2 regions of the Janthinobacterium sp. GW822-FHT07A03 genome follow, and region 1 is predicted to be linked to the other one. Evidence: predicted binding sites of a transcription regulator. Region 1 holds the regulator's gene; the other holds the start of a gene.
What was found. Region 1 encodes FliA, which starts transcription of late flagellar genes. Its sites were predicted from a motif close to CTAAAGTTTNNNNNNNNNNNGCCGNTA; they were not measured.
Positions count from the first base shown of each region.

Region 1 (9,002 bases):
CGCCGCAAGACGCTGGCCTGACAGGCCCTGACACGCCGCGCAGGAGTTGAAGTGCCGCGCGTGCAGCGCATGGTCGCCGCTCAGCCGTGCGCGGGGCGGCCCGTATGCTGGCGAAACTTCGCCGCGATGGCGTGCGCCTTGGCGCTGGCGGCAGCTTGCTGCTCCGGCGTCAGTTCGTTCTGCAGCCAGTGCCAATAGTCATCCTGGTAGGGATTGGTAACGCCGGGGGCGAGGATGTCGTCGTACACGAGGCGCAGGGCCAGCAGGTAGCCATACGCCTGCGGCGCATCTTTCTGCACCACCTCGCCATCGCGCAAATACGCCATCATCAGGGTCGACACGCTGGTCAGCTCCGCCTCGTCCGCCTGTGCCGTCAGCTGGGCGATGGCTTGCCGCTTCCACGCCTGCACCAGCGGGTCGTCGGGACGGTTGCGCAGCGCGCTGCGGTCGCCGAACGGGCCTTCCGACAGGAACAGGGTGGCCGCGCCCGGCACACCCGCCTTCGCGGCCGTGGCCAGATAGCCCAGGCGGTCCTCGCGCTGGCGCTGCGTCAGGCCCGCGCACAGCTGCTGCTGGGCGGCTTTTTCTTCCGCCGTCATCTCGCGTCCCAGCTCGAATTCCAGCCCCGGCAATCGGCCTTCTTTCTCAAAAGAAATACAGTCATCGAGCAGATTGTAGGCCGCATACGCGTCTTCCGGCTTGCCGCTGGCACCCAGGCGCGCAAGCTGCTGCGCGAGCGTCACGGGAACGGGCGCGGCACCGGCGGCCGGGGCGGCATCGATAGTCAGATACGATGCCAGGCTGCGTCCCGGCGGCGCGCCGGCGGCAGCGGTGGCGGCAGTGTCCGGCGTGCCCCCGTCGGGCGCGGGCCAGTACGCCAGCGCCAGCAGTGCCGCGATGGCAGCGGCGATGGCGATACCGGTCAGTTTGCTGTTCATAGGAGGTGGCACATAAGAGGAAATGCACGTTACCACAGGCGCACGGCACAGTGCCGCACGCGGCGCAGGCAATCAGCCGCCGGCCTTTTTCGGCTGGTGGCCCAGCTTCACCAGCGCAGCCAGGATGGTCTCCACATGGTCGCCCTGCACTTCGATCACGCCATCCTTGACCGTGCCGCCCGAGCCGCACTGCGTGCGCAGCTGCTTGCCCAGCAGGGCCAGGGCGATGGCGTCCAGCGGCAAGCCCTTGACCACGGTGACGCTCTTGCCGCCGCGGCCCTTGGTCTGGCGCGACACGCGCACCACGCCGTCGCCCACGGGCGCCGTCCTGGCTTGCGCCTTGCAGGCGCATTGCGCCAGCGGCTGGCGGCATGCGGGACACATGCGGCCCGTTTCGGTAGAGTAGACGAGACCGCCCTGGGAGCTGCTTTTCATGATGAAGAAATAAAAGATAGAAGGCCGCGATTGTACCAAGCGGGAACAGAATCAGGCTCCCACCCGCCCCATCCGGCAACGCGCGGCCGCCTGCACTATCAACGCAAGGTGACGAACACGGGATTCGAATAGAACCACAGGCTGCGGTAATTGCGGTCGTTGATGTCGTTAAAACGCTGGGTGCTGTCCGTCGTGCCCGTGCGCTGGTCGGCCAGCGGCTCGCCGCCCTGCGTCAGGCCCGCGACATCCGTACCCAGATTGGTGCCGCGCAGACGGAAATACTGGTTCTTCGTTGCCGTCGTTTCGTAGCTTACGCTGGCGTAGCCGTCGGCCCCGACTTTCCAGTCCGCGCTGGTGAAGCGCTTGAGCACGCGCGTGCTGGCATTGCCGGCAACATTGTAGGCCGGCGTGCCCGCCACCGCCTTCGCGCCCACATCGCCGACGATCAGGTCGACATGGTCGACCACGGGCCTGACGCCGGCAGCCACGCCGCTGTCGACGGGCTTTTCGTAGTTGTTTTTGGACGGGCTCCTGAAGCGGATGGTGATCGTGACTTTCTCGCCGCTGCCCACCTTCAGCTCGCCGCCCATCTCCTTGCGGTCGTCCTTGCTGGCGAGGTTGAAATCGAGCGCATTGATCAGGTCGCCGTAAGTCGAGAACATCTTGCCCGAACGCAATCCGGCCAGCAAGTCCTTCGCCAGCGGGGCGCCCTGCGCGCCGTTGAACACATAATTCTTCGCATACTCGCCGGGAAAATAGCCGCTGCTGTTACCGCCGACGATCTTGAAGTGGGTATCCGAATCGGTCAGGTTCCAGATGCGGCGCCCCTCGCCCAGCAGCGCATCCCATGGCCCGCCCAGCTTGGCCACCACGTAATCGACGCCCCCATACACGCGCAGCAGCGCATTCTCGTCCGTGTAGGCGGCCGTGTAGCCACCCCGGTCCGGTTCCATCTGGTTGCCGACCATGCCTTCGATGGCGAACATGATGTTCGGCGCGGCATCGTTGAAGGCGCGCAAGTCGGCGATGCTGTAGCTGCCCTTGTTGCGCGACGGATGGTTGATGACGGCGTAGCTGGTCTCCGGATAGTTCTGCTTGAGCCAGTTGATCGCTTGCAGCGCATCGGCAGCCGTCTTGTTGTAGCGGGTATCGCCGTATTTGGCTTTCCATGCGGCAACATCGGCAGCATCGAACATGGCCGCGTCGCGCGTGGTGAACAGGTATTCGAATTCCTTCATGCCCCGGGTGCTGGCAGCCAGTTTGTCCACCCCTTCGAACAGGCCGATGCCGATGTGGTCGTGGGTCGGCATGTCCCACTCGAAGCCGGAGAAAATCAGCTTGTCGGCGTAGCTGCCGCCCGCCTGCAAGGCCTGCACGCGCGGAATTTCATAACGCCCGGCGCCGATGGACATGGGAATCGGCGCCGCCAGCGGCGCGCCCAGCGCGTCGCGCGTGGAGACGCGCAAATGGTTCGACAGCGCCATCCAGTCGAGGCCATACGTGGTAAAGGCCTTGGCCAGCACCTTGTCCAAGGTCTGGCTGACATCGGCGTCGGCCGATTGGGTGGTATGGGTGTGCAGGTCGCCGGCGATCCAGCGGCCGGCCGGTAGCGGCGGCACGCTGCCGGCCGGGTTGCTGTCGCCGCCGCAGGCGGCAACACTCAACAGGATGGCGATGGCCGAAGCAAGCAATGTTCTGGAGTAAGACATGGGATGGACCTGGAAGCTGAAAAGAAGGGCGACAGCCTAGCATTCCAGTATGACCAGCAAATGACATGCCCCACGCCCTGCCGGCCCGAAAAACCCGTCCTAGCTGGCCGGCGGCGGCGTCGGCACTTCCGTCACCGTCTCGGGGATACCGGACAAGATCGTCACGGCAACCCGGCGGTTGCGCGCGCGTCCTTCCGGCGTGGCGTTGGGCGCCACGGGGATGTTGTCGGCGTGGCCCACGGCCGTCAGGCGCGACGCCTGCACGCCGCTGGCGATGAACAGGCGCACCACGGCGCTGGCACGGGCGGCCGACAGTTCCCAGTTCGAGGCAAAATTGGAATTGCTGATCGGCTGGACGTCCGTATGCCCTTCCACCTGCACGTCGTGCGTGTCATCCTTGAGCAGCACGGCGACGGCGCGCAGGGCCTGGTCCGATTCCGCCGTCAGGCGCGCCGCGCCCGGGTCGAACAGCACGCTGGCATTGATTTCCACGCTGACGCCGCGGCTCGTCTGCGTCACGCGCACCTTGCCTTCCTTGGCCAGCGGCGCCAGCGTGGACGTCAGGTCCTGCGCCAGGCGCGTCATGTGTTCGCGCTCGCGGCGGATGGCTTCCGTGCGGCGTTTCAGGGCGGGGTTCGGCAGCGGAATGGCTTGCGGCGCTTCCATGATGATGGGCGGCGCGCCCTTTTCCAGGCTGAAGGCCTGGCCGATGGCGTTCTGGAAGACGCGGTATTTGCCCTCGTTGACTTGCGAAATCGCATACATGACGACGAAAAACGCGAACAGCAGGGTGATGAAGTCGGCGTACGAGATCAGCCAGCGGTCCTGGTTGTCCGGTTCCTCGTCATACTTCCTGCGCGCGCGCCGCATCATGGTCAGTGCTCGCTCAGTGCTCGTGCAGCAGGCTGGAGACGCGCTCTTCGATGATGCGCGTATGGTCGCCCGTGGCGATGTCGTACAGCACGGCGGCCGTGATTTCATACTGCACCACGCGGCGCGAGACGATGGCCTTGAGTTTATTGGCCACCGGCAGGAACAGCAGATTGGCCAGGCCCACGCCATAAATCGTCGAGACGAAGGCGACGGCGATGCCGCTGCCCAGTTTGCTCGGGTCGGTGAGATTTTCCATGACGTGGATCAAACCGAGCACGGCCCCCAGGATGCCGATGGTGGGCGAATAGCCGGCCGCCGATTCCCACACCTTGACGGCCTGGCGCTCGGCCATTTCATAGGCGGAGATTTCCACGTCGAGCAGCTGGCGCAGCTTGTCGGGCGCGATGCCGTCGACGATCATGCGCAAACCCTTGGCGTTGAAGCGGTCGGCCGTGTTTTCCATCAGGCGTTCGAGCGCCAGCGGGCCGTCGCGGCGGGCCGTCAGGCTCCATTGCCCGATGTCGCGCGCCAGCGCGGCGCGCGTGTCGGACGGCGGCAGGAAGACCCAGCGCAGCATTTCCAGGCCGCGGACAAAAGTGCGCAGCCGCGTCTGCAGCAGCACGGCGCCGAAGGTGCCGACGATGACGATGGCAAAGGCGGCCGGCTGCAGCAGGGAGGCCATCTTGCCGCCTTCCAGTGCCTGGCCGACCAGCAGGCCCGCCAGCGCCAGGAGCAGCCCGATTACGCTGGACCAGTCCACGCCTGCTCCCTCAAGGTTGCGCGCAGGCGCGCGACGGCCTGGGTATGCAGCTGCGAGACGCGCGATTCGGATACGCCCATCACCGCGCCGATCTCCTTCAGGTTCAGCTCTTCTTCGTAATACAGGCCCATGAGTATTTTCTCGCGTGGCGGCAGCGCGTCGATGGCATCGATCACGGATTGCCGGAAATCGGTATCGAGCAGGGAACGCAAGGGGTCGCTGTCCTCGTCCACGCAGTGGCGGTCGAGGAAGCTGTCATTGCCGTCCGGGTCATGAAAGTCTTCGTAGTACACCAGCTGGTGGCCGCCGCCGTCGCCCAGCATTTCCTGGTAGTCGGCCAGCGACATTTTCAGCAGTTTCGCCACTTCCGACTCCGTCGGCGGGTGGCCAAGGCGCTGCTGCAAGGTGCTCATCGCTTCCTCGATCTTGCGCATGTTCTGGCGCATGCTGCGCGGCAGCCAGTCGCTGGTGCGCAATTCGTCGAGCATGGCGCCGCGGATGCGCAGCACGGCATACGTCTCGAACTGCGCGCCATGCGTCTCTTCATAGCGGGTAATGGCATCGAGCAGGCCGATCATGCCGGCCTGGATCAGGTCATCGACCTCGACCGAAGGCGGCAATTTCGCCTTCATATGGTGCGCCAGACGCTTCACCAGCGGAATGTGCTCCGTCAGCAAATAGTCCTTGTTCGATTTCCCTTTGACCGTGTACATAGGCTGCTTATTGTTTTCTCGTCTTATCTGGTGCTACGGTTGGTATCAGGCGCTGAACTGGTGCGGGCTCCCCGTCTGGTACAAGGTGCCGCCCAGCACCGGCGCCGCCGAACGGGCCAGCCGCTCGGCCAGTCCGCGAAACGCCACCGAGGCGCCCGCCAGCGGAAACGCATCGACCACGCTGCGGCCCAGGCGCGCCGCGCGGTGCAGATACTCATCGGCAGGCACCGAACCCATCGAGGTCAGCTTCACGGCCAGGTAGCGGCTCGCCGCCTGCGCCATATTATCGTATACCACTTTTGCCTCGGATTCGGAAGCGCCGGTGACGAGAATGCCGAACGGACGGCGTCCCAGTTCCTGGCTCAGGCGCTTGATCAGGCAGTACGCCGCCTTGATCGAGGTGGCGCTGGTCGACACTTGCACGACGATATCCGACGAGGCCATCAAGGGCACGGGGAAGCAGGCGCCCTCGTCGGCCACGACGCCGTCGACCAGCACGATGCCGCTCTGGCGCGCCAGCACCTCGAAGGTCTTGCCCAGGCGGCGCAGTTCATCTTCGCCCGCATAGTCCATGCTGTCCATCAGGTGGTTGCGCGCGCCCAGGCTGGCCACGCCGAAGCCTTGCGGCACCTGGTGGATGACCTGGTTCAGGCCGCACTGCTGGCGCGCCACGTCGCGCAGGCTGGCGCCGTGCGCCAGTCCCAGCCGCGCCGCCACGCCGTCGCTGCCGCCGCTGGCGTCGAGCAGCAGCACGTCATTGCCGCCGTAGACGAGCGAAGCGCCCAGGTTGACCAGCATGGCGCCCTTGTCGTCCTGCGGCGTGGCCGAGAGGAACGTCATGACGCGCGGCTGCGGGCCGGCCAGCATGCGGCGCAAGCCTTCGGCCTGGTCGAAATCGAAATTAGCCAAGGTGCACCCCGCGCGCTTCATTGTTGCGGGCGGCCGCCTGCGCCATCAGCAGCGGCAGTTCGGCATCGGAAAACTGCGTCGCCGCCGCATCGCGCTTGAGCTTGAAGGCGCGGTCGATCAGGTAGCCGCGGTCGGCCAGGTACAGGTCTTCCGGCACGCGCTGGCCGTTCGACACATAAAACAGGTTCAGTTTCTGGCGGATCACCACGTCGAGCACGTTGCCGATCGACGCCGCTTCATCGAGCTTGGTCATGATGCAGCCGGCCAGGCCGCTGCCCTGGTAGGCGCGCACCACTTCGTTCAGCGTTTCCTGCGTCGCCGTCGAGTTCAGGCACAGCAAACGCTTCACGTCGGCGCCGGCGCCCGACAGCATGGCCACCTGTTCCGTCACCATCTGGTCGCGCTGGCTCACGCCCACCGTATCGATCAGCACCGTGTGCTTGTTCTTGAGTTCCTTCAGGGCGATGCGCAAGTCCGCCTCGTCCTTCACCGAATGCACCATCACGCCGAGGATCTTGCCGTAGATGCGCAGCTGTTCGTGCGCGCCGATACGGTAGGCATCCGTGGTGATCAGGGCCAGCTTTTCCGGGCCGTGGCGCATCACGCAGCGGGCCGCCAGCTTGGCCGTGCTGGTGGTCTTGCCGACGCCGGTCGGACCGACCAGCGCGAACACGCCGCCCTGCTCCAGCATGGCGTCTTCATTGGCCACAGTATTCAGGTTGCGGCTCAGGACCGTCTTGATCCAGCGCATGCTTTGCGCACCATCGAGACCGGCGGGCAGCTTGTCGATCAGGTAGCGCGCCAGGCTGGCCGAAAAACCGGCAGCCAGCATTTCGCGCAGCACCACGGCTTTTTGCGGCTCGCGCTGCTGCGTCGAACCCCACGAGATTTCCGCCAACTGGGTTTCCATCATGCCGCGCATGGCGCGGATTTCATTCATCATGCCGCTCATCTCGGCGGCGGCGTTTTCCTTGACGTGCGCCAGCGCGCTGGCCATCATCTGCTGCATGCGGGCCATGTCCACTGGCTCGCCGGCTGCCTGGCGCGGCGCGGCAGGACGTGGCGCAGCCGGGCGCTGGGCCGGGGCGGCCGGACGCTGCGGCGTGGCGAACTGGGTCTGCAACTGGGGACGGGGCTGGGCCATTTCGGACGCGGCCGGCGGCGAAGCCAGCGAAGCGGCATCGTCATTGGCCAGCGCGAGGATTTCCACCACGCCATCGGCCTGGCGGTTCGACAGGATCACGGCATCGGGACCCAATGCTTCGCGCACCTTGCGCAACGCATCGCGCGACGAGGCGCCCGTAAATTTCTTCACATTCATGACCGGCCTCCCAAGGCGGGGGTGGCGCAATATTGGCTGAACTGTGTGACCATCATCGACTCCTGTTGCTTGAGTGCTGTCTTCCACATGGACACAGATCACCCGGACAGTTTCCATTATTAGCGATGCTTGGAGGAAATGATCGAAGGAACAGGACGGGAAAGTACCCGTTATTCAGTTTGCCGGCAGGAAATTGATGTTTATTTGACCAAAAGCAAGGATCGAGGGTCCGTCCCGCAGGAACCGACCCCGGTGCCGATTAACACAACTACTGCGCGCCCACCAGGCTGGTGACGCGGATCGTCTTGGTTTCCGGCACTTCCGCATGCGACAGCACCTTCAACTGCGGCAAGGCGCGGCGCAGGAAGCGCGACAGCAGGGCGCGCAGCGGCGCCGGCACCAGCAGCACGGGCGTCAGGCCCAGCGCTTCCTGCTGCTGCGCGGCCAGGCCCGCCTGGTGCGCGATGGTGTCGGCCAGGCCAGGCTCGATGCCGACGCCGTCGCCGCCATTGCCCATCGCCTGCATCAGCAGGCGCTCCAGGCGGCTGTCCAGGGTCATCACGGACAGTTCGGCCGCGCCGGGGAACAGCTGCTGCACGATGGCGCGGCCCAGGGCCACGCGCACCAGCGCCGTCAGGTCGTTCGGGTCTTGCGTCTGCACCGTGTGCTCGGCCAGGGTTTCGATGATGGTGCGCATGTCGCGGATGTGCACGCCCTCGGCCAGCAGGTTCTGCAGCACCTTCTGCAGGGTGGACAGCGACAGCATCTTCGGCACCAGGTCTTCCACCAGGCGCGGCGACTCCTTGCCCAGGTGATCGAGCAAGGACTGCACTTCCGCGCGGCCCAGCAGCTCGGAAGCATGCGAGGTGATCAAATGGTTCAGGTGCGTGGCCACCACGGTGCCCGCATCGACGACCGTGTAGCCCATCGATTGCGCCTGGTCGCGCAAGCTGGCGTCGATCCAGGTGGCGGGCAAGCCGAAGGCGGGGTCATTCGTGGCCAGGCCCGGCAAGGTACCGCTGGCCATGCCGGGATTAATCGCCAGGAACTGGCCATTGAACGCTTCGCCCACGCCCACTTCCACGCCCTTGAGCGTGATGCGGTAGGCGGATGGCTTCAATTCCAGGTTGTCGCGGATATGCACGGGCGGCGCCAGGAAACCCACTTCCTGGGCGAATTTCTTGCGGATGCCTTTGATGCGCTTGAGCAATTCCCCGCCCTGCGTCTTGTCGACCAGGGGAATCAAACGGTAGCCCACTTCCAGGCCCAGGGTGTCGACAGGCATGATGTCTTGCCAGCTGGCCTCTTCCTGCTCGGGCGCCACGGTCGCTTGCGGCACTTCGG
Region 1 is NZ_JBXAKW010000001.1:60,061-69,062, reverse strand. It holds gene AC1RJW_RS00310 (PEPxxWA-CTERM sorting domain-containing protein) at 1-21, shown strand, start outside; gene AC1RJW_RS00305 (hypothetical protein) at 81-938, opposite strand; gene AC1RJW_RS00300 (translation initiation factor Sui1) at 1,011-1,373, opposite strand; gene AC1RJW_RS00295 (CehA/McbA family metallohydrolase domain-containing protein) at 1,472-3,082, opposite strand; gene motD (flagellar motor protein MotD) at 3,182-3,952, opposite strand; gene AC1RJW_RS00285 (flagellar motor protein) at 3,969-4,715, opposite strand; gene AC1RJW_RS00280 (RNA polymerase sigma factor FliA) at 4,697-5,428, opposite strand; gene AC1RJW_RS00275 (MinD/ParA family ATP-binding protein) at 5,474-6,337, opposite strand; gene flhF (flagellar biosynthesis GTPase FlhF) at 6,330-7,658, opposite strand; gene flhA (flagellar biosynthesis protein FlhA) at 7,927-9,002, opposite strand, start outside.

Region 2 (9,002 bases), on a different contig from region 1:
ACAACACCAGGGCCGTGCGGTAGCGCAGGCGTTCATAGCGGTCGGCAAAACAAAGTTCGGGCAAGGGTACAGGCATGATGCGTCAGGATGGGTGGAAAGGCAGTCACAATATCATGTGCGTGGCGGGGCACCGTGTTTTTGCGCAAGAGCTCGCCGGACAGGAAAAAAAAAGGCCCGCGGGGGCGCGGGCCAAAAACCCAAATGAAATGGGTCAAGAGTTGAGAGTTGCTTGGTGCTCACCATGTCGCGCGCCTTGCCGGCGCCCGCCACGGTCATGAAAGGGGAGTGGTGTGCCATCGCGGCACACCTGTCTGTAGTCAGGCATATCGGTTGCCTGTACAGCAGATGAAGCAAGTATAGGGGCCGAAGATGACGGGCTGATGACACGCCGCAACATTTTTTTGCGGCAGGCGGAATGAGCGGGAAGATTGCGGGAAATGGCAAGAATGGCCATGTTTCAGCCGCGATGGCAAAAAAAAAGCCCGCTGGTGAAAGCGGGCTTAAAACTATTTTCTTGGAGGAGAATAGTGGAGACAGGTGCATTATGCTGCGTCGCACGATATGTGTCTAATGATCTTTTTAGATATGCATTATTCTTTTTTTATATAACTCGCCTGTTTTACTCTTTCACGGCCACCGTGTAGTTGAGCGCCATGCGTCCGCCATCGACATAGATGGTCTGGCCCGTCATGTAGGTGGCGTCGTCGCTGGCCAGGAAGGCGGCGATGCCGGCCACTTCTTCCGGCTCGCCGCAGCGGCCCAGCGGCGTGCGCGACAGAATCGTGTGGCGCGCCTGCGGGCTCGACAGCACCGCCTGCTTGGCCAGTTCCGTCAGGATGGTGCCCGGCCCGATGCCGTTGACGCGCACGCCGTGCGGCGCCAGGTTCAGGGCCATGACCTTGGTCAGCTGGTTGATGGCGCCTTTCGATACCACATACGGCACCTGGTTCGGGATCGCCAGCTCCGCATTCACGCTGGACATATTGATGATGCAGCCGCTGTTGCGCTTGACCATCTCGCGCGCCACGGCCTGGCCGCACAGAAACATCGATTTCAGGTTGATGCGCATGACCCGGTCGAAATCGTCTTCGCACACGTCGAGGAAATCGGCCGCATGCGTGACGCCCGCATTGTTGACGAGGATATCGATGTGGCCGAACTGCGCCAGCGTTTCCTTCAGCATGGCGTCCACGTCCGCCTTCTGGCTGACGTCGGCGCAAAAGAAGCGCGCCTGCGGGCCGAGGGAGGCGGCCGCCTGCGCGCCTTCTTCCTTGATGTCGACCAGCATCACCTGCGCCCCTTCGGCGATCAGGCGGGTGGCGCAGGCCAGGCCGATGCCCTGGGTGGCGCCCGTGACGATGGCGGTTTTATCGATCAGTTTCATGCGGTCTCCTTGGCGGGTGGGGGGCGCGCCGCCAAGCTGCGGGGCCATGGCGGATTTTAATCCCTGAACGCCATCAGAGGAGGATGGGTTCGTTCGGCAACTGGTTGCCGCGCGTCCCATTGGCGGGGAAGTGGCTTTGCAGCAAGGTATTCAGCTGTTGCAAGGCATCGAGCGTGCTGTCGTGGTAATTGCCATCCTTGAACCCTTTGGTCATGGTGCGGCACACGGCTTGCCACTGCTCCGGCGTCACGCGCCGGCCCACGTTGCGGTCGGCCACGATATCGACCTGGTGTTCGGCCAGGTTGATATAGATCAGCACGCCAACGTTGTCTTCCGTATCCCACACGCCATACTGGGCGAACAGTTCGCGCGCCCGTTCGCGGTTGCTCACGCCCTGGTAAGCCATGCCCGGCGTCAGGGCCGCTTCGACGATCAGGCGCACTTCCGCCTGGTGCATCGCTTCGCCGTCGGCAATCGCCGTTTCGATGGCTTTCAGGGTGCGTTCGGGAAACGCCTGGCGCGCCGTCGCGGGCGTGCCCCGCAAATGCTTTAAAGCGCGTCCGCAGCGTTGTCCGAATGTCAGTTGTTTCGTCATTACCAATCTCCCGAGGCGCCGCCGCCGTCAAAACCGCCGCCGCCGCCGCCGAAACCACCGCCGCCACCGCCAAATCCGCCGCTGCCGAAGCCTCCTCCGCCCCCGCGGTTGTTCAGCGCCTGGTTCAAGATGCTGCCCAGCACGACGCCCGTGGCGCCGCTGGACCAGTTGCTGCCGCGCTGCAGGCGGTTGGGCCCGCCGCGCGAGCGGAACACGGTCAGCACGACGAGAAAGCCGAAGAACAGCAGCGGCAGCCAGAAGGTCAGGCCGCCCGCTTCCACGGTCGCCGGCGCCTTCTGCTGTGCCGGCGCGGGGAATTGCTCCTGGTTCAGCAGGGTGGCAATCGACCCCACGCCGGCCACCAGGCCGCCGTAATAGTCGTTTTGCTTGAAATGGGGGGCGATCACGTCTTGCAGGATGCGTTTCGATTGCGCATCCGTCAGCACGCCTTGCACGCCACGGCCCGCTTCGATGCGCAAACGGCGCAAGGACGAGGGATTGTCCTTCGCCACCATCAGCAGCACGCCGTCATCGACGCCCTTGCGGCCCAGCTTCCAGGCATCCGTCACGCGGATGCTGTATTGCTCGATGGCTTCCGGTTCCGTGCTCTTGACCAGCAGCACGGCGATCTGGCTGCCCGTCTTGGCTTCGTAGTCGGCCAGCACGCCTTCCAGCGCCGCTTTTTGCTTGTCATCGAGCATGCCGGCGTTGTCCGTCACGCGCGCCGCCAGCGGCGGCACGGGCTGCAAGCCCTGCGCGCTGGCGGGCAAGGCTGTCCACAGCAGCAGCGCCGTCGCCAGCGCCGCCAGATAAGACCAGGCTTTCATCTTATTTGCCGAAGTTGACGGTCGGCGCGGTCGAAATGGCTTTTTCGTTTTCCACCGTGAACGACGGCTTGACCTTGTAGCCGAAGATCATCGCCGTCAGGTTGTTCGGGAAGCTGCGCGCATGCACGTTGTAATCTTGCACGGCGGTAATGTAACGCTGGCGCGCCACGGTGATGCGGTTTTCCGTGCCTTCCAGCTGCGACTGCAGGTCACGGAAGCTGGTGTCGGCTTTCAGGTCAGGATATTTCTCGGACACCACCATCAGGCGCGACAGGGCCGACGACAGTTGCCCCTGCACTTGCTGGAATTTTTCGAAGGCGGCCGGGTCGTTCAGCACTTCGGGCGTGATCTGGAAACTGGTGGCGGCGGCGCGCGCCTTGGTCACCGCTTCCAGCGTTTCGCGCTCGTGCGTGGCATAGCCCTTGACGGTATTCACCAGGTTGGGGATCAGGTCGGCGCGGCGCTGGTACTGGTTGACCACTTCGCCCCAGGCGGCCTTGGTGGCTTCGTCCTTGCTCTGGAAGTCGTTGTAGCCGCAGCCCGTCAGGATGCCGGCCAGGACGGTGACGCTCAGCGCCAGGCGCAGCCATTTGGTGAATTGATTGGTGATTTGCATGATGGGTTCCGTGCTGAGTAAGGGAGGTGAGGCAAATATACCTGAAACGGCCCGCCATGTCGGTTTAATAAGCGCCTGCCGCCGCCTCAGGCTGCCTTGACAGGTCCGCGCCGCGTTACAATACGGGGTTTGCAACTGAATAGAGAAGGTGTGCCGTGAATTTCATCAATAAATTATCCGCCGCATGGACGGCCAATAATTCCCTGCTGTGCGTGGGCCTGGACCCCGACCTGGCGAAACTGCCGGCCGAGCTGCGCGATTTGCCTGATGGAATCACCACCTTTTGCACGCGCATCATCGATGCCACGGCCGACCTGGCCTGCGCCTTCAAGCCGCAGATCGCTTATTTCGGCGCACTGGGCGCGGAAAAGCAGCTGGAAGACATCTGCCGCTACGTGCGCGAAAACTATCCGCACATCCCCCTGATCCTCGACGCGAAACGGGGCGACATCGGCGCGACAGCCACGCAATACGCGCGCGAAGCGTTCGAACGCTACGGCGCCGACGCCGTCACCGTGAACCCCTACATGGGCGAGGATTCGCTCGACCCCTACCTGGCGTGGAAAGACCGCGGCGTGATCATCCTGTGCCGCACCTCGAACCCGGGCGGCTCGGACCTGCAATTCCTCGACACGGACGGCGTGCCCCTGTACCAGCGCGTGGCGCGCCTGGTGGCCGAGAAATGGAACAAGAATGGCCAGTGCGCGCTCGTCGTCGGCGCCACCTTCCCTGAAGAACTGGCGCAAGTGCGCGCCATCGTGGGCGACATGCCGCTGCTGGTTCCCGGTATCGGCGCCCAGGGCGGAGATATTGCCGCCACCGTCGGCGCGGGCCAGACGGCCAACGGCATGGGCATGATGATCAGCTCTTCGCGCGCCATCATCTACGCCACGCCGCAAGCGGGCGAAGACTTCGCCGACGCGGCGCGCCGCGTGGCGATCGAGACGCGCGATGCGATCAATCAACACCGTGCAGCGTAGGTCGGATTAGCGGCGACGCCGCGTAATCCGACAACACCAGTAACGTCAACAATGTTGTCGGATTACGCGGGGCCTTGCCCCGCTAATCCGACCTACCCAGCCTGGTCCTTCAGTCGCGCATGGGCGCCACCATCTCCGCATAGTCGTACAGCTCGCCCAATATCTCTTCCCCACGCTCATCGACCGATTCCGACAGCACGTCGATTTCCGTAAACAGCATCTCGATGGTGCGGGCGCCGCCGTCGCCGTCGAACAATCGGGCGGCGCGGTGCTGTTCCCAGCGCAGGCTTTCCGCTTCGCTCAGGGTTTGCGGGAAATTGCGGGCGCGGTAGCGGAAAAGCAATTCCTGCAGGCGTTCGTCGGCAAACGAGGGGCGGGCCGTGGCCAGTTTGGCTGGCGTGTCGCGGCGCAAGGATTCGAGCAGGCGGCGGTCGTCGTTGCTGACGAAACCATTGTACAAATCCTCATCCACGTCCAGCGCGGTGTTCGCGCCCGGACGCTGGAACACTTCGGCCCAGACGGCATCCATGTTCGGCGCCGCGGCGGCCAGCTGGGCGTTGACCTTCGCCGCATCCACGTCGATGCCCCATTGCGCGGCCATGGCAGGCGACAGGGTCTTTAAATTGCCCACCAGCATGGGCGACTTGTTCAAATGAACGCTTTTCACGGGCAGGCGCGTCATGCCTTCCGGCATGGCATCCTTGCGCGTAAATAAACGCGTGCGGATGGTGTCGGCGTCCAGTTCGAACAGTTCGCGCGGGTCGTAGGCGCAATCCCAGACGAGGATCTCGTTTTTATTGCTCGGGTGCGTGGCCAGCGGCCAGACGACGCCCAGGCAACCCCGTTCGGCGGGGAACATGCCGGACACGTGCAGGAAAGGCTGGCGCTCGCCGGCGGCCAGGTGCATGCCCATTTCGCTGGCGACCCTGTCCTTCTTGTGCAGGGCCAGGCAGAATTCGAACAGTTTCGGCTGCTTCTGCTTGATCAGGCGGGCCAGGGCGATGGTGGCGCGCACGTCCGATAGCGCATCATGCGCCGCTTCGTGGACGAGGCCATTGGCCTTGCTCAAATGTTCCAGTCTAAAGCTGGTCTGGCCATCGTCGCGCTTCGGCCATTGAATGCCTTCCGGGCGCAGCGCGTGCGTCATGCGCACCACGTCGAGGATGTCCCAGCGGCCGCAATGGTTCTTCCATTCGCGCGCATACGGGTCGATCAGGTTGCGCCAGAACAGGAAACGCGTGACTTCATCGTCGAAACGGATGGTGTTGTAGCCCACGCCGATGGTGCCCGGTTCCGAAAAGGCCGCTTCGATGGTGGCGGCGAACTGGTGTTCGGGCACGCCCAGCTGCAGGCACTGCTGCGGCGTGATGCCCGTGATCAGGCACGATTGCGGATCGGGCAGGAAATCATTGGCAGGCTGGCAATACAGCATGATCGGTTCGCCGATTTCGTTGAGGTCGGCATCCGTGCGGATGGCGGCGAACTGGGCCGGGCGGTCGCGGCGCGGCTGGGCGCCAAAGGTTTCGTAGTCGTGCCAAAGAAAGGTCTGGTTAGTCATTGATGGTCGTTACTTGCTTGATTGTTATCTTAATTGTCCGGGCCGCTTCAGTTTTCTGAAAACCTGCCGATACTACACGAGAGGATGGTCATCATCGCGTTTCCCGCATGGTGGCATACATTGCCCGTTCAAGGAGGTCTATCGTGTCAATTCCCATCGCCGCAAGCGGCAATTCCACCCCTTCCGTGACTTCCGTCAGTACGGGTGTTGCCGGCAAGGACGATAAAGTCCAGCATGGCGTCAACGCTGAAATGAGCGTGAATGACCGCAGCAAGCTGCAATTGAACGCGTCCATCATGCAGGCGTCGCTGAACGTGTCCATCGGTTCCGAGAACGAGCCGCTGGCGCTGCTGTACAAGACGGCCATCACCAACATCAATGAAGCGCTGAAGGGCCAGTACGGCGACGATGCGATCCAGAACGCGGCGTCGCAGGACAACAGCGCCGAAGCGACGGCGAGCCGCATCGTCTCGCTGTCGACGGGTTTTTTCGACGCCTACAAGAAGCAGAACCCCGGCATGGACGACGATACGGCCCTGACCAAGTTCATGGACACCATCAGCGGCGGCATGGAGAAGGGCTTCAAGGAAGCGCGCGACATCCTGGGCGGCTTGAAAGTGCTGAACGGCGATATCGCCGGCAATATCGACAAGACGTATGAGCTGGTGCAGAAGGGCTACGCGGATTTCATCGCCGCGCACAGCAGCAAGAAGGATGACGCTGCCAAGCCGGCCGACAGCAAGGCTGCCTGATCATTATTACGCCGGAAGCGCCTGAGAATATCAGGTGCTTACGCGGTTGCGCCCGCCTGCCTTGGCGCGGTACAGCGCCGCATCCGCAGTGGCGATCAGCGCTTCGTCGTCCTGTTCCGCCGCCAGGCTGGCCACGCCGAAGGAACCCGTGATGTGCGGCAGCGCGCTGCGCATGTCGGCGAAGATAACGGCGAGCTGCATGCGCTCGCACAAGCGCTCGGCTACCCGCAAGGCCACGTTTTCGCTGGTATCGGGCAAGATCACCATCATTTCCTCGCCACCATAGCGCACGGCAAAATCCGTCGGCCGCAGGGCCGCGCCCAGCACTTGCGCGGCGATGCGCAGCGCCTGGTCGCCCGCCTGGTGGCCGTGGGTGTCGTTGAAACGCTTGAAATGGTCGAGGTCTATCATCACCAGCGACAGCGGCGAGCCGCTGGCGTGGGCAGTGATGATCATGTTCGGCAGCAAGTCGGTGAGCCAGGCGCGGTTGTACAGGCCAGTCAGGCTGTCGACCATCGACAGCTGGCGGTAGAATTCGCCCAGTTTCTGCCGCCGGCGCAGCAGGGCATTGGCGGCGCGGATGCGGAAGGACAGCAAGCGCAGCAGGTTGCGCGCCAGGCCGTTCGATTGCTCGATCAATTCCCAGACGACGGCCGCGTCGATCACCAGCAAGTCGGTTTCTTCCAGGGCGGAAATGGCGGCCAGGTTGCTTGCTTCATCGAGCACCGATTGTTCGCCCACGCTTTCGCCGGGCAAGACCTTGCTGACGGTGCCGTCATCCATGCCCGTGTGGGTGTCGGCGGCCACGGCCAGCGAACCGCGCAGGACGATGTACAGGCTGGTGCCTTGTGTGTCGGCAATGGCTTCGCCCGCTTCGAGGCGCATGACGGGGCAGGGTGCCAGCATGGCGGCCGTCTGGCTATCCGCCCCATCGCGAAATAGCTGTAAATCGCCGATGTTGCAGCCTGAAGCGCCAAAGTTGCCGATCTGTTCCACAATCACACTTTCAAAAAGCCGGCGCGCGCGAGCAGAGGGCCGGTAGCTTCATGATAGCGTAAAGCGGCCTTTGCTGTAACGGCAAAGCCTTGCCTGATGTCACTTACTGTGAGAAATACGACAATTATTTCATTGTCGTGTTAGTAAGCTGAAATGATGGTGGTTTTACTATGCTTGTTGCCGCAGACGAAAGGCGGCCCGGATGTGCAAAGGCAGCCTTGAACGGCTGCCTCAGTCTCTGGAAATCTTGCGGGGTGGGAATTACTCGGCGGTTTCTTCCGCTTCGGCCGTATCGATCACGGCATTCTTGCCGGTGGCATGGCGCTTGCTGTCTTGCAGGCGGCCCAGTGCGCTATCGATGGCGCGTTTCAGTTTGTCGGTGGCGCCGGCAACGGATTGATGCACGGTGGCGTTCTGTTCGGTCACGGCAATCGGTTGATAGCCAGCAACGCGTGCTTCCATGACGCAGCGGATATCGTCGGCGCCGCCTTTCGGGCCATTCGTGTCGCTGATGTGGACTTCGATGCGGGTCAGGTTGTCGCGGAAGCGGCTCAGTGCGCTTTCAAGTACGGATTGCACATGTTCGTTCAGTCCAGCGGTGTTGGCGATGGTGCTGTCGGTATGAATATTGATTTGCATATGCTTACTCCTGTCAATTCAAAAAAAACCCATCTCAGGCGTGCTGCGGCCTGGTTGCTGCCTCATGCACATGACCTCTGTGCATGGAACTTATCTTACTCCTCTTTCCAGTATTTCAAGAGGGTGCGCACGATTAAGATGAGCTTAACCCTACACCCAGGTCAAGTTTCCTCGCAGAATCTTTTCAAGCCGGCGTCAGCTTTATCCATTGATCAGGCCTGCGGCGATATTGATCGACAGCCCCAGCACGACCAGGTTGAAGAAAAAGCTCAGCACGGATTGCCCCAGCACGATCTGCCGCATCAGCCGCGTCTGCACGCACACGTCCGACGTTTGCACGGCCACGGCGATGGTGAAGGCGAAGTACAGGAAATCCCAGTAATCGGGATTCTGCTCGTCGTCGGGAAATTTCAGGGGGCGCAGCGCGGGGTCGGCCTGGTAGTACAGGTGGGCATAATGAAAGCAGAACAGGGTGCCGACGAGGAACCAGGAGCCGACCAGTGTCAGGATGGTCAAGCCGTAATGCAGCGCGCGCTCGTCGGGCGCCATGTCCTTCATCGAGGACAGCTGCGAGACGATGGCCACCAGGCTCATCACGGATGCGACGGACAGGGCCGACAGCACCGTGGCCGCCCGCTCATCCTGGCGCGCCGCC
Region 2 is NZ_JBXAKW010000004.1:321,227-330,228, reverse strand. It holds gene AC1RJW_RS13845 (VanZ family protein) at 1-76, opposite strand, end outside; gene AC1RJW_RS13840 (SDR family NAD(P)-dependent oxidoreductase) at 620-1,384, opposite strand; gene AC1RJW_RS13835 (TPM domain-containing protein) at 1,458-1,979, opposite strand; gene AC1RJW_RS13830 (TPM domain-containing protein) at 1,979-2,806, opposite strand; gene AC1RJW_RS13825 (LemA family protein) at 2,808-3,422, opposite strand; gene pyrF (orotidine-5'-phosphate decarboxylase) at 3,578-4,402, shown strand; gene sbcB (exodeoxyribonuclease I) at 4,512-5,960, opposite strand; gene AC1RJW_RS13810 (DUF5610 domain-containing protein) at 6,104-6,712, shown strand; gene AC1RJW_RS13805 (GGDEF domain-containing protein) at 6,743-7,708, opposite strand; gene AC1RJW_RS13800 (HPF/RaiA family ribosome-associated protein) at 7,970-8,347, opposite strand; gene AC1RJW_RS13795 (DUF1345 domain-containing protein) at 8,549-9,002, opposite strand, start outside.
Region 2: the regulator FliA is predicted to act here: its motif matches at 6,006-6,032, upstream of AC1RJW_RS13810 (DUF5610 domain-containing protein).